4 regions of the Anaerobacillus sp. ABR4_321 genome follow, and region 3 is predicted to be linked to each of the others. Evidence: riboswitches for the same ligand, from Rfam matches in the RefSeq annotation. Region 3 holds a riboswitch; each other region holds the start of a gene.

Region 1 (3,545 bases), 2.3 Mb from region 3:
ACGCTACCGCTGAATGTTTGATCGAAGTTCGAAATGAACTCCCACACGCGCCGATCATTGCAAGTGGCGGTCTTAAAAACGGTGTTGATGCCGCCAAAAGTATTGCCTTGGGGGCTGATCTTGCAGGGTTTGGCCGAGCACTTCTTCATAGCGCAGTAGACGACAGTGAAGAAGCGTTATTAGACCAGCTGAGACGAATTCAGTTCGAACTACAAACTGCTATGTTTGGAATTGGCGCGTCTTCAATTGCGCAACTCAAAAAAACAAATTTGCTTCGTCAGTCGTAGCCGGAGAATTTACTCCGGTTTTTAGTATAGCACCCTTTTCCGAGCACAAACTAACCGGAAAGGGGGAGTGAAAAATGGATTGGCTTTCGATCGTACCGTTCTTGGTCATGATTCTCGTAGCGATGAAGACGAAACTCGTTATACCTGGGTTAACAGCAGGGTTGCTAACAGCTTCATTCATACATAAGCCTCAACCTATAGAAGGACTCGAGCAGTTTTATCAATTTATTATGAGTGGTTTAAAAGATGAGAGCAACATTAAAATCATCATCTTTTTATACATGTTTACTGGTCTCATCGGAATGATGAAATATACTGGTGGAATAAAAGGCTTCGTTCGATTCGCTTCTGGAAAAATCACTTCGAAAAAGGGAGCGTTATTTTTAACATGGTTATCAACGCTCGGGACGTTTAGTGCTCCGAGCTTTCGCATCGTTACGGTTGCCCCGATTATGAAAGCACTCTTGAAAAAAGTGAAGATGACCCCTCAGGAACTTGGCTTTGTGATTGAAACCACAGCAACTCCAGTAATTGTTCTAATGCCGATTGCGACTGCGTTCGTTGGATATATGTCCTCTGTTGTCGACCTTTCTTTAAGAGGACAGGGTCTTGAGGGAGATGGCTACAGATTGTTTTTGCAAAGCATTCCGTACAATTTTTTCTCAATATCGATTCTTATCATCGGATTTTATTTAAGTTTCTTTCATCATACGAAGATCCCGGCTACTGATGCTGGGAATATGGAGAAAGAAATCGATGACAAATGGGAAGATTGTCATCCTGTTGTTTCAAAAGATCTTCCGGCAAAACCTATGAACCTTTTGCTGCCACTAGGAGGAGTAATTTTCCTAACGCTTTTAATCACATATTGGAGTGGGTATGAGAAAGGGTTCAAAAGCCCAGTACAGGCATTCATCGAAGCAGATGTATTAGATGCGATGGTCTTCGCTCTAATGACAACCGTTTTGTTAACGTTTCTATTTTATTTATTTCAGAGGTTCTCATTAAAAAACCTTGTCACGTTCTTTATTGAAGGCGGTAATGATATGATGTCTGTCATCGTATTACTAACGATTGTTTGGGGACTTGCTTCTTCTGCTGAAGCATTAGGATTTTCTCAGTTTGTAACGAAGAACTTAAACTGGATTCCTGCATTATTCGTGCCACCGGTGTTATTCCTGGTGGGGGCATTCATTTCATACTTCATTGGCTCTTCATGGGGGACTTGGGGAATTCTTATGCCTTTAGGAGTCTCTCTCGGTGCTACCACAGGAACTTCATTGCCACTCGTGATCGGTGCTGTGTTTGCTAGTGGAACGTTCGGTGCTTTTTCGTCACCACTTAGCGATAATACGAATACAATAGCCAAGATACTTAAGTTGAACACGATGGCTTATGCTTCCTTTAAGCTAAAACCTGCACTGATCGGTGCTAGCGTATCAGCAATCGGATATTTTTTAATTTCTTTGTTCGTTTAGCACACTAATGCAAGCTTTTCTATTGACACCTACTGTTACAACCTTTAATATTGTCATTAACTTAATAATCCTTTTCAAGGATCTTCTTATTCAGAGAGGTGGAGGGACTGGCCCTTTGATACCTCGGCAACGGATTCCTATAAATGTTATACGGGAGCACCGTGCCAATTCCTGCGGCGAAAGTCGGAAAATAAGAAGAGGCGATCGGTAAATCCAAACCCTCTTCTGTTCGGGCAGATGAGGGTTTTTTATATGCACTCCTCATCATACAAACTACTTCAAGGAGTGAAAGGAATTGCAGAAAACGTCAGACAAAAAACAAATGATAATCAACCATCTTCTAGGAAAAGGTATCTATAAGGAACAAGGCAAACAGCTTTACATGTTAACTCTGAGTGAGCTCGAGAAGGTATATACAGAGAAAGCTGTTCAAAATAGCAACAACACTTGGAGAAATGGAGTGGAAAGAATGGAAAAAGCGGTATTTGCAGCAGGATGTTTTTGGGGAGTAGAAGCACTATTTCAGCAGCTGAATGGTGTCGTGTCTACTTCAGTAGGATTTACAGGTGGAAGTACGATCGATCCTTCTTATGAAGAAGTATATAAAGAACTTACTGGTCATGCTGAAGCGGTGCTTATCGAATATAATCCAGCGATTATTACGTATGAGGAACTGCTCCAAGTTTTCTTTGATAATCATAATCCCACATCTTTGAACCGTCAGGGTGAAGATGTGGGTACTAGGTATCGTTCCGCTATTTTTTATAACTCAGATTCGCAAAAGACTTCAGCAGAACTTGCACTGAACGAGCTTACTGAAGCAAAACGTTTTAAGAAGCCAATCGTAACTCAAATTGTTCCTGCAACGAATTTTTATAAAGCAGAGGAGTACCATCAGAGCTACTTAGCAAAGCGTGGACAGTCTTCTTGTAAAATTTCATAATTTAAAAAAGAGGCTTTCCCTTTGTGGGAAGCCTCTTATATTTTATTATCGGTTAACGCCAATGTGATCTAAGAATATTTTTCCTCTTTCTGATTGATCAAATTGAAATGTTATGGAGGTAAGGGTATCTGGTTCAAACGTGTTGTTTTGTTCAATAAATGTACTCATCGGTATGTTGAACGTTTGAAGGACCGGTTCGGTAAGGGCTCCGAATCGCGCTTCTTCATAGAACTTCGTTTTTGTGTGCTGAATCGGTAGCACAGGATGCATACTCATCACATCGCTCAATTTGACACTAGCAGATTCACCGTTTTCAGATGTGGCTGTTATTGTGAAATCCACAAAAACTTCTTCTTCTACTTCAGATACATTCGCCGCTGCAAACGTTAAGGAGCTATCTTTCTTAAACGCGTAAGGATCTTCTAACGCTTTGGTAAACGAAAGCTTGTATGAACCATTCCTAGAGTAGTCGTGATTCCATTTAAGGTAAACGCCGTGATTATCTCTCACTTTATTTCTTCTATAGTCTAATTCACCTTCATACCATTGCAATAGGCCGTTTCCTTGCAATTCAATATAAGGGGTCGAAGCTGTATTGACATCAACATCCTCTTCGAATGTACTAAAAATATGATAAGAAGTATCTTCATATTTACTAATGTACGTTGTTGAAGGGAGCCAATCTAACGCATAGCGGTAATCTTCCAGCATAGGTCGGTAGGAGTTGTCGTTATTCAAGGTAGCTTCTAAAAATCCAGAAACGTATGTTTTTGCAATCTGCATCTGTTCCTCTCCGCTGATCAAAGGCTGTTTGTTCAATAAAAGAGTGAATGGAAA
Region 2 (3,545 bases), 1.3 Mb from region 3:
AAGTGGAACATCGCTTGCTCTTTTGTCAGCTTACTGATTGGCGGTAGGACCCCGAAAGCGTCTGCAGTCAAAAAGATAATCGTGTTAGGGTGACCCGCTACGCTCGGAACCGCAATATTAGGAATGGCGTCGATTGGATATGCAGCACGCGTATTTTCAGTTAAACTTGTATCATCATAATCAGGCAGTCTCGAATTGTTGTCTAGTGCAACGTTCTCAAGAACAGTGCCGAATCGAATTGCATCCCAAATTTGAGGCTCTTTTTCTCTAGACAAATTAATACATTTGGCGTAGCAGCCACCTTCGATGTTGAAGACACCGTTCATCGACCAGCCATGTTCATCGTCACCGATCAAGCGACGGTTTGCGTCTGCTGATAGCGTCGTCTTTCCTGTACCTGATAGACCGAAGAAGAGAGCCACATCGCCTTCTTTTCCTACGTTCGCCGAACAGTGCATGGAAAGGATATTTCGCTCAGGTAGTAAGTAGTTCATGACAGTGAAGATCGATTTCTTAATCTCACCTGCATACTCAGTGCCACCGATTAAGACGGTACGTTTTTCAAATGAAATAATAATGAACGTTTCTGAATTCGTGCCATCTTTGTCTGGGTTAGCTTGAAAACCAGGTGCAGAAATGACAGTGAACTCTGCTTCATGTCCTTTTAATTCAGATTCATTTGGGCGGATGAAAAGCTGATGTGCGAACAAGTTGTGCCATGCATATTCATTGATAACCTGGATGGGTAGTCTTGCTGATTGGTCTGCTCCAGCGAACCCTTTGAAAACATAAAGATCTTTTTTCTCTCCCAGGTAATCCAGAACCTTAGTGTAAAGGCTTTCAAAATGTTCTGAAGAGATAGACTGGTTTGTTTTCCAGTTGATTTTGTCTTTTGTTGATTCTTCACGGACAATGAACTTGTCCTCTGGAGAACGTCCAGTGTATTTGCCTGTTTCAACACGAAGAGCGCCAGTGGATGTTAATGTTCCCTCTTTCATCGATAGTGAACGTTCTACCAGTTCAGAAACTGATAAATTAACATGCGGATTATTCTTATTTAAAATGGCATCCAAAAGTGGTGAAGAGAAGGAAGCTGTTTTCATACGTTAAACCCATCCTTTATAATAAAATTTCATCAAGATCTTTTCTGAACTTGTTTAACTCAAAATTAGTATAACACATTCATTTAATTATTCTATACTAATCTATGGATTTTTCCTTGAAAAGTGAAAAAAAGGTGAATGACCTTTCTAATTAGGGCTTGTGTCATTAGATTGACAGAGAAAGCGAACTACGATATTATATTTCGAGAATGGATACTCTTATCCCGAGTAAGCGGAGGGACAGGCCCTATGAAGCTCAGCAACCAACTCCTCATATAGTGGATTAAGGTGCTAACCTGCAAGACTTATTGTCTTGGAAGATAAGAGGCGAAAGGCAAGAGACTTCAGCTCCTTTCCCTTTATGATGAAGGAAAGGGCTTTTTTATTGTCGTTTTTGGAAAAAAGCGTAATATTACCGTTTATTATTGAATTCGATGTCTCGTTTCGACAACACTATTAGGGAAATGAGTACCGTATCCATTACACTATATTAAATAGGAATGAATCCTTAAGGAGGTACTTAAGTGAGTAATCGTCGTTTGTTTACTTCTGAATCAGTAACTGAGGGGCATCCAGATAAAATATCAGACCAAATTTCTGATGCGATTCTGGATGATATTCTTGCGCACGACCCTAATGCGCGCGTTGCATGTGAAACTACAGTCACGACTGGACTAGTGTTGGTTTCCGGAGAGATCACTACATCTCACTATGTAGATATTCCGAAAGTCGTTCGTGAAACGGTCCAATCGATTGGATACACACGTGCTAAATATGGTTTTGACGCTGAAACATGTGCAGTCCTTTCATCGATCGATGAACAGTCAGCTGATATTGCTGCTGGTGTGAACGTGGCTTTAGAAGCACGTGAAGGCCAAATGTCTGACGATGAGATTGAATCGATTGGTGCTGGTGACCAGGGGTTGATGTTTGGGTATGCTTGTAATGAAACTCCTGAACTTATGCCTCTACCGATTTCTTTAGCTCATAAGTTGGCACGTCGTTTAAGCGAAGTAAGAAAAGAGGAAATCCTACCTTATCTTCGTCCGGATGGCAAAACCCAGGTTACAGTAGAATATGATGAAGAAGGTAAGCCGGTACGTATCGATACGATCGTTGTCTCTACACAGCATCATCCAGAAGTTTCGCTTGAGCAAATTCAACGAAATATTAAAGAGCACGTCGTTAAACCTGTTGTTTCTCCAGAATTGATCGATGAAGATACAAAGTATTTCATTAATCCTACTGGTCGCTTTGTAATCGGTGGACCTCAAGGTGACGCAGGGTTAACAGGGCGTAAGATCATCGTGGATACTTACGGCGGATATGCACGTCATGGTGGTGGCGCATTCTCAGGTAAGGATGCTACAAAGGTTGACCGTTCAGCGGCTTATGCAGCGCGCTACGTAGCTAAAAATATCGTAGCAGCAAAACTTGCTGATCGTTGTGAAGTACAGTTGGCTTATGCGATTGGAGTAGCTCAACCTGTATCGATTTCGATCGACACGTTTGGCACTGGAACCGTATCTGAAGAGAAGCTAGTACAACTGGTGCGAGATAACTTCGACCTACGTCCAGCAGGGATCATCAAGATGTTAGATCTGCGACGCCCAATTTACAAGCAAACGGCTGCTTACGGCCATTTTGGACGTACAGACATCGAATTACCATGGGAGTACACTGATAAAGCAGAAGCTCTTAAAAAGGGTGCTAACCAATAAAATAGTAAGCCTATGAGGCCTAGCAAGCTGTCGAGATATGCTCGACAGCTTTTTTGTGCGGTTTAAGTAGCGTAAAAGTTATATAACGTCATATGACAGAACTACCCAACGCGCAAAAGCCATTTAATGGTAAACTTGAAATAGTTGAGATTTAGTTAGGGGGCTACCATGTCAGACGTTTTTGGACAGAAAGTTGAATCGCTAGAAGAGTTACGATCAATTGGAGGAGAGCCGGGGAAGTTAGCTGCCAACAAGGTGATCAACTTCTTAGATGATAACTGTGAACGATTTATCTCACATTCACCTTTCTTAACAATCGCTACAGCATCTCATTCGGGAAGCGATGTATCCCCGAGGGGAGACCAACCAGGATTTGTGAAAGTGATCGATAAAAAACACCTTCTAATCCCGGAAAGGCCGGGGAACAAACGGATGGACTCCCTACTGAATATTTTGGAGAACCCCAATGTAGGGTTGTTATTTCTTGTTCCAGGCAGGGAGGAAAGCCTTAGAATCAACGGTAAAGCGAGTATCGTTAAAGAGGAAGGCTTACTTAAAGACTGCGAGGCATTTGGGAATATTCCTTCTTTAGGAATAGGAGTCGAAGTGGTCGAATGTTTTATTCATTGTGGAAAAGCATTAAAGCGTTCTCATCTTTTTAAGCAAGACTATTGGCCGAATACAGAAAAGTTACCAAGTGCCGCAAAGATGCTCGCAGACC
Region 3 (3,545 bases):
AATTCTGTAACAAAGTAAAATGACACACTTCTTGGCATACAATTGTTCATTTATGATTATATCCTTCTGTTTATGGTATTGGGTTTGAGCCTTCTAAAAGTTGCCTTTCCCAATTAAACTAGGTGCTATTTTGCTTTATTTGCATATGAGAATCCATGGGCGGCATGATGTAATAATATAACTCGGTGAATTTGTATGGGAAGTGACAATGTCCCAAACAATCAATTCACTTAGCTATATTGCATCATCCTACGTTCTATAAATCTAAAGAGAAGACGAACAGAATGTTCGTCTTCTCTTTTTTTATTTCTTTAATTCCTCCACCAACGTCTCCAAGTTACCGCTCAACCGCTCCTTCGCCTCTTCATCCAAAATAAACTCATTCCCCTCACCACGCTGAACATGCTGATCAATCACATAAGCACCGCTCAGGAGGTTCGTCGCTCCAAGAGAAGAGAGTACAGGCTTAAGCGCATAATCGATCGCAAGGAGATGCCCGAACGATCCACCGATCATCATTGGGAGAACCGCTTTTCCTTTCAATCCTTTTTGAGGCAGAAGATCGAGATACGTCTTCAATATCCCTGTATAAGAAGCTTTATAAACAGGCGTTAAAATAATAACAGCATCCGCTTTTTCTACTTTTTCATTCGCTTCTAGGATCGTAGCGCTGCTAAAGTTAGCGGTGATTAAATCGGTAGCGGGTAAGTCGATTACATTGATTGATTCATAGGAGATCGAGTGCTCCTTTAAATAACTTTCCGCATAGTCTTTAATTCCTTTTAGTCTCGATTGAAGGGAGTTTCCTCCGTAAATAAGTACAACATTGCTCATCGTTTTCACGCTCCTAAACTAGTGTCATCACATTTTTCTTACACATACTTAGTCAGCAAACACACTGTTCGCAAGACTATACACAATCGCATCGTCTGTCGGCGGGTTATGAAGCCCTGCTCGTACGTTTCGGAAATGGCGCTGTAATGGGTTGCTGGCAGACAGGCTTCTAGCACCGACCACGCGCATCGCTAAATCTACGACTCGGTTCGCACTATTTGTTACGATATGCTTCACTGCTGCTAAGTCCGCTCCCATATGCGGACGCTCTTCAGGGTTTTCACTCCATCTCTTTGCGACAGCATAAAGAACTTCTCGCGCGTTGAATAGCTCTAACTGCATCTCGCCGATCTTTCTCCTTACTTCTGGCACGTCTTTGATCGGACCAGGAAGTGTTGAAGGGGAGAAGGAGGAGGCGAATTCGACCGTGTAGTCCATGGCTGAAGAGGCGATGCCAAGGTAAACGGCTGGAATCTGCAGGTACCATCCTTTCGGAGATGCCTTGTGGTTCTCCTCAATTACCAATAGATCTTCAGGTTTAACGTGGACGTTATGTAGCACGAGATCATCACTCTTTGTCCCTTTCATGGAGATACTGTCCCACGTTTCCTCAACTTGTACGCCTTCAAGTTTGTGATCGATCAGGACAAACCCTTTCTTACCGGATTGATCAACGTCAGCTGTTACGATTGAGTAATCAAGCGCCACGGCCATTGACGTAAAGGATTTTCGCCCATTGATGATCCAGCCCTCCGGCGTTTTTGTAGCAGTCGTTTGAGGAATTCCGCCGCGTGAAGGGCTACCGGTCGCTTTTTCAGTTTGCGCAAGGTTGAGAAGCGCTTTTTCGTTTACGATCAAGTGGCACACTTTTTCGAAAACCGCTTCATCCCACGCTCGCGATTCAGCGATTTCTAAAATAACGCCAAGCTGCCAGCCGAGGGAAAGTGCCGTCGGACCATCACCTGATGCGAGCTGTTCTTGAACTTTCAAGAACTCGTACAAGTTAAGACCAGAGCCTCCATATTCTTTTGGTACAGTGAATGATAAAAAGTTCCTCGCCTTTAAATCTTCGAAGTTCTCGTAAGGAAACCTTTCTTCTTCATCATATTTTGCTGATCTACTTTTAAAAAGTTCAACGAGTTCAGTGAGTTCTTCCTTCAAATCAGGCTGCTTTTCAGTTGCAAATGGCATCAGTATCCTCCTTTTTCTCTATACAAAAAAAGTCTACTTTCAGCTGAAAGTAGACTTAGGCTCATCAACATTCGAACCATACAAGCTTCATCTTTCAGACAAAAAGTCTGCTGGAATGAGCACCTTGCTTAAGATAAGCGGTTGCTGCAGGATCGTTGGACCAGATTCCTCCCCTGACTCTAGATAAATGTATGCGGTAGTGCGTTAAAGAATAGAATACGGACAAATAAACGCAATGTCAACAAGTAATTAGAAAAGAAATAATTTTTTGATTTTTTGTTGACAGGGAATCGATCGGTGCTGTATATTCATCGTTAAATTCAATAAAACAAACTTTCTTATCAAGAGAGGTGGAGGGACTGGCCCTTTGAAGCCTCGGCAACAGACTCGTTTGAGTACTGTGCCAATTCCAGCAAGCGATGCTTGAAGGATAAGAAAAGACAGTTGCTTTTTCACGGCCTCTTCTTTTCTTATGAAGAGGCTTTTTTATGTTTTAAAAAAGAGTGGAGGTTGAGGGAGATGAGTAAACAAATCATTTTGAATGCGTTCGACATGAACAGTTCGATGCACAATTCACATGGGCTATGGAAGCATCCAGAAAGTCAGCGTCATCAGAAATACAAAGACTTAGACTACTGGATCGACCTTGCTAAGACATTAGAGAAAGGGAAGTTCGATGCGGTCTTCTTTGCAGATGTTCTTGGTGTTTATGATGTGTACCAAAAGAGTAAGAATCCTTCAATCCGTGATGGATTGCAAGTGCCAATCAATGATCCCGCGCTTCTTGTCCCTGCGATGGCGAGTGTGACCGAGCACCTTTCCTTCGCCGTTACAGTCAGCACGACGTACGAAGCACCTTTTGGAAATGCGCGCAGATTTTCGACGCTCGATCATCTAACAAAAGGGCGAGTTGCCTGGAACGTCGTTACCTCTTATTTACCGAATGCGGCACGCAACTTCGGACTTGAGAAGATGATTCGTCATGATGAGCGTTATGATATCGCTCATGAGTATATGGACGTGTCCTACAAATTGTGGGAAAGCAGCTGGGAGGATGGTGCTGTGGTTGAAGATCTGGAGGCTGATACGCTTGTTGAGCCGAGCAAAGTTCATGAAATCAATCATGAAGGTCACTATTTCAGTGTTGAAGGACCGCATCTTAGTGAACCGTCTCCACAGCGAACGCCTGTGATCTATCAAGCTGGGACATCAGAGAAAGGGCGAGAATTCGCCTCAAAGCATGCGGAGTGCGTGTTTGTCGGAGGACCGACTCCTGAGCGAATCCACTACTATGCCGATGATATTCGTGAGCGTGCCGTCAAGCATGGAAGAAATCCGGATCACGTGAAAATTTTCTCGTTTTTAAGTGTGATCGTAGGTGAAACGACAGAGGAAGCGGAGGCGAAGTTTGAGGCGTACAACAAGCTATGGAGTGCTGATGCAGCAAAGGCTCAATACGGTGCGAGTGGCTATGATGTAGCAGAGTTTGAAGAGATGGACCTTGATGAGCCGTTTGAATA
Region 4 (3,545 bases), 1.0 Mb from region 3:
AATGTTGAAGAAAACAGTCGTTATCAGAAGGTGAAAAGTAAGCTCGAAGAAACGATTAATGGTTTAAAAAACAATGAGGTCCTTACAGAACAGGCTGTTGCAATCACTACGATTTTACATGCGGATCATCATACCCGTAAGTTGGCAGTGGAAAAGGGTGTGTCTCCTGGAAAGTATATAACTTATCTGGCGGCACAAGATCGTGGAGTAACGATTTCTCTTGAAGATGCCCGCGACCTATCTATTAAGAAATTAGATTCGCTCGAAAATCGCGCAACTGCATCAGAGGGTAATACAGAACCTGTTGAAGACAGGAACGATCTAGATAATAAAATTACTCAGCTTAATGATAAATCAAATAAAGCGGTTGACAGCTCAGAGAATAAAAAAGGACAGAGTAACCAAAATTCTGAAGCGGTGGTAAAAGAAGAAAAAGATCCGATCGGTCAACTATCAAATAAGAACGAAAAGTCTTCATCTCAACCAACCGGAAATAACGATTCTGGTCGTGTGGATAAAGACTCTGAACAAAATGGGGAAAACAACGAGAAAAATAGTGGATCCTCAATAAATGATAAACCAAAAGACGATAAAGAAGTCAGAGAAGATAAAGAAGATAGAGAAAAAGATGATGAAGATGAAGATGAAGAGGATGAACAAGACGAGCGTGAAGACAATCGCTCAAAAGAAGACAATGATGATTAAGTAAGTGAACAGTGAGATTGACAGTTCGCCACGAATAACTTAGATTAACGCCATTATTTTATATTATTTTTAACAAAGCTAGGGAAATTTCCCTAGCTTTGTTTTAGTTATAACTTCATTCAAAGCATGATAGAAGGGAGGACTTTAACAATATCCAGGAAAGATGCCCTGTCCCCGAATGTTTGTACAACTTCGTGGTTCCTGTCTAAAAGGACAGTCGTTGGTACACCAGTGCACCCATACTTATCGTACGTATCTCTACCATTATCTTTTAATACTGGAAAAGGCAGATCGTTCTTGATAGCAAAATCTTTGCCTGCCTCTTCTGTTCTTTCACGTCCAGTCACATTTATTGTTAAGAATGCAAGTTTGTTTAAGTCTGCATGTTCATAAAATTGTTCTTTCATAGGTAGGTCCTTCATACAATCAGGACACCATGAAGCCCAAAACGTAAGCATAACCGGCTTCCCTTCATAGTCGGTTAATGAATACGTTTGATCACCTCTGACCTCTTGTAAAGAAAACGTAGGGGCTTTCACAAAAAGTCTCCTTTCGCATATAGTTTTATGGTAACCTTATCAAAAATCTGGTTCTAATCAAAATATTTGATGCGTAGAGTGGATTTGTATAAACTTTCAGAAAATGTTTGACACTAATGCATTGCCTTGCTAAAATAATACTCAATCAAAGTAATTGAATATTCGTTCTTATCTAGAGAGGCGGAGGGACTGGCCCTATGAAGCCCGGCAACCGTCAAACCATTTGGTTTGAAAAGGTGCCAATTCCTGCAGGTATAATGCCTGGAAGATAAGCGGAGCTGATTTCTATAATCCAGCCTCTCTGTCTTTCAGAGAGGCTTTTTTATATTCAATGAGCGTGATGGGAGTGATCGGAGTTGAGAAGAGAGACGGTATACGAGGACCAACGGATATCCATTGGCTCGTTCGTTCTCGAATCAGGAAAAGAACTTGACGAGGTTGAACTTGCATATGAACGAGTAGGACCGAAGGAAGCACCAGTCATTCTAGTCTGTCATGCACTAACGGGCAATCAGTATACGGTTGGAAGGAAACAAGATGGTTGGTGGGAAGGTCTGATTGGTCACGGTAAGTATGTAGATACCTCTGAATTTCAAGTAATCACATTCAACGTATTAGGCGGTTGTAATGGTTCGACGGGACCATTATCTCGTAATCCGTTTACAAACCGACCATATCAGGCGGATTTTCCATTCATAAGCGTGAGGGATATGGTTCATTCTCAAAAGCGAGCACTTGAAGCACTCGGTATCGATCGACTTCATGCCGTGATCGGTGGGTCGCTTGGAGGCATGCAGGTGCTTGAGTGGGGAATTCTCTACCCTGATGCGATGGAGCATCTTGTTCCATTAGCTGTGACACCATCTTTGAGTGCTTACGGAATTGCATATAATGCCATTTCAAGACATGCCATAACGACTGACCCTGAATGGAAGGGAGGGTATTATGATCAAACACATCCTCCCGCATCGGGGTTAGCAACAGCACGTATGATCGGAATGATTTCGTACCGAACAGATGAGATGTTTCAGAAGAAATTTGGAAGAAGGGTCATTGCAAAACCTGAAGATCACCATGAAAAGGCTCTTTACGACGTCGAATCTTACCTTCATTACCAGGGTAAAAAGCTAGTTGGTCGTTTTGATGCCAATAGCTATTTGTACTTATTAAAAGCAATGGATAACCATGATATTACCAGGGGAAGGGACGCACCGATTGAAGAAGTGAAGGCAAATGTTTTAGCAATTAGTTTTAAAGGTGATTTAATTTATCCTCCTAAAGATCTTGAAGCTTTATTTTCGCTTAAGGCGCGTTTTACGATCGTTGATACAAAGTATGGTCATGATGGATTCCTCGTTGAATTTGATAGATGGGGGCAATTAATCAAAGAACAATTACAAGAACCGTCAAAAATACAAAGGAGTGGATAAGAGATGGCAGAGAAGCGTTATAACTTAGAAACGATTGGCATTCATGGTGGTTTACAGGCAGATCCAGCTACAGGAGCGAGAGCACTACCGATTTATCAATCCAACGCATACAAATTTAACAGCACGGAACATGCAGCTGATTTGTTTGGTTTAAAAGAAGAAGGGTTTATTTATTCTAGAATTGGTAATCCGACGGTAGGAACGCTTGAAGAACGGGTTGCGGAGCTTGAAGGCGGAATTGGAGCCCTCGGTCTTGCAAGTGGTATGGCAGCCATCACAAACGCGATTTTAAATATTGCGAATAGCGGTGATGAAATTGTTTCTGCTTCTACTTTATATGGCGGCACATATAACCTTTTTTCAACGACGCTTCCTAAATACGGAATAAAAACCAACTTTGTTGATCCGAAAGATCCGGAATCGTTTAGAAGTGCGATTACTCCTAATACAAAAGCAATCTTTGCAGAAACGATTGGTAATCCAGGCCTTCACGTACTCGATATCGAGAAAGTGGCTGAAATCGCTCATGAAGCTGGCATTCCGCTTATCATCGACAATACCTTCGCAACACCGTATTTATGTAGACCGATCGAGCATGGTGCTGATATTGTTATTCATTCTGCGACGAAGTGGCTTGGTGGTAACGGTTCAACGATGGGAGGTTTGATCGTCGATAGTGGAAAGTTCGATTGGAATTCATCTAAATTCCCAGGCTTTATCGAACCAGATCCTTCCTATCACAACATCGTTTATGCAGAGGCCCTGCCTGAAGCAGCTTTCATCATAAAAGCTCGTGTTCAACTATTACGAGACACAGGCGCCTCATTGAGTCCTTTTAACGCTTTCCAAATCGCATTAGGAATTGAGACAC

What was found. A riboswitch is a leader RNA that binds a small molecule or an ion and turns the genes downstream of it on or off. The one in region 3 is predicted to bind S-adenosylmethionine.
Region 1: linked by a shared signal. The riboswitch ahead of msrA (peptide-methionine (S)-S-oxide reductase MsrA) and the one ahead of ACXADT_RS02195 (acyl-CoA dehydrogenase family protein) in region 3 are both predicted to bind S-adenosylmethionine.
Region 2: linked by a shared signal. The riboswitch ahead of metK (methionine adenosyltransferase) and the one ahead of ACXADT_RS02195 (acyl-CoA dehydrogenase family protein) in region 3 are both predicted to bind S-adenosylmethionine.
Region 4: linked by a shared signal. The riboswitch ahead of metX (homoserine O-acetyltransferase MetX) and the one ahead of ACXADT_RS02195 (acyl-CoA dehydrogenase family protein) in region 3 are both predicted to bind S-adenosylmethionine.

The regions. Positions count from the first base shown of each region.
Region 1 covers NZ_JBSWTK010000001.1:2,668,154-2,671,698, reverse strand. The annotation lists gene fni (type 2 isopentenyl-diphosphate Delta-isomerase) at 1-287, shown strand, start outside; gene ACXADT_RS13835 (Na+/H+ antiporter NhaC family protein) at 362-1,765, shown strand; SAM riboswitch class I at 1,849-1,962, shown strand; gene msrA (peptide-methionine (S)-S-oxide reductase MsrA) at 2,061-2,708, shown strand; gene ACXADT_RS13825 (alpha/beta hydrolase family protein) at 2,754-3,545, opposite strand, start outside.
Region 2 covers NZ_JBSWTK010000001.1:1,687,038-1,690,582, forward strand. The annotation lists gene pckA (phosphoenolpyruvate carboxykinase (ATP)) at 1-1,103, opposite strand, end outside; SAM riboswitch class I at 1,320-1,430, shown strand; gene metK (methionine adenosyltransferase) at 1,628-2,824, shown strand; gene ACXADT_RS08700 (MSMEG_1061 family FMN-dependent PPOX-type flavoprotein) at 2,993-3,545, shown strand, end outside.
Region 3 covers NZ_JBSWTK010000001.1:408,109-411,653, reverse strand. The annotation lists gene ssuE (NADPH-dependent FMN reductase) at 304-834, opposite strand; gene ACXADT_RS02195 (acyl-CoA dehydrogenase family protein) at 883-2,025, opposite strand; SAM riboswitch class I at 2,110-2,215, opposite strand; SAM riboswitch class I at 2,361-2,462, shown strand; gene ACXADT_RS02190 (LLM class flavin-dependent oxidoreductase) at 2,545-3,545, shown strand, end outside.
Region 4 covers NZ_JBSWTK010000001.1:1,413,590-1,417,134, forward strand. The annotation lists gene ACXADT_RS07375 (anti-sigma factor domain-containing protein) at 1-705, shown strand, start outside; gene ACXADT_RS07380 (TlpA family protein disulfide reductase) at 825-1,244, opposite strand; SAM riboswitch class I at 1,410-1,519, shown strand; gene metX (homoserine O-acetyltransferase MetX) at 1,601-2,674, shown strand; gene ACXADT_RS07390 (O-acetylhomoserine aminocarboxypropyltransferase/cysteine synthase family protein) at 2,678-3,545, shown strand, end outside.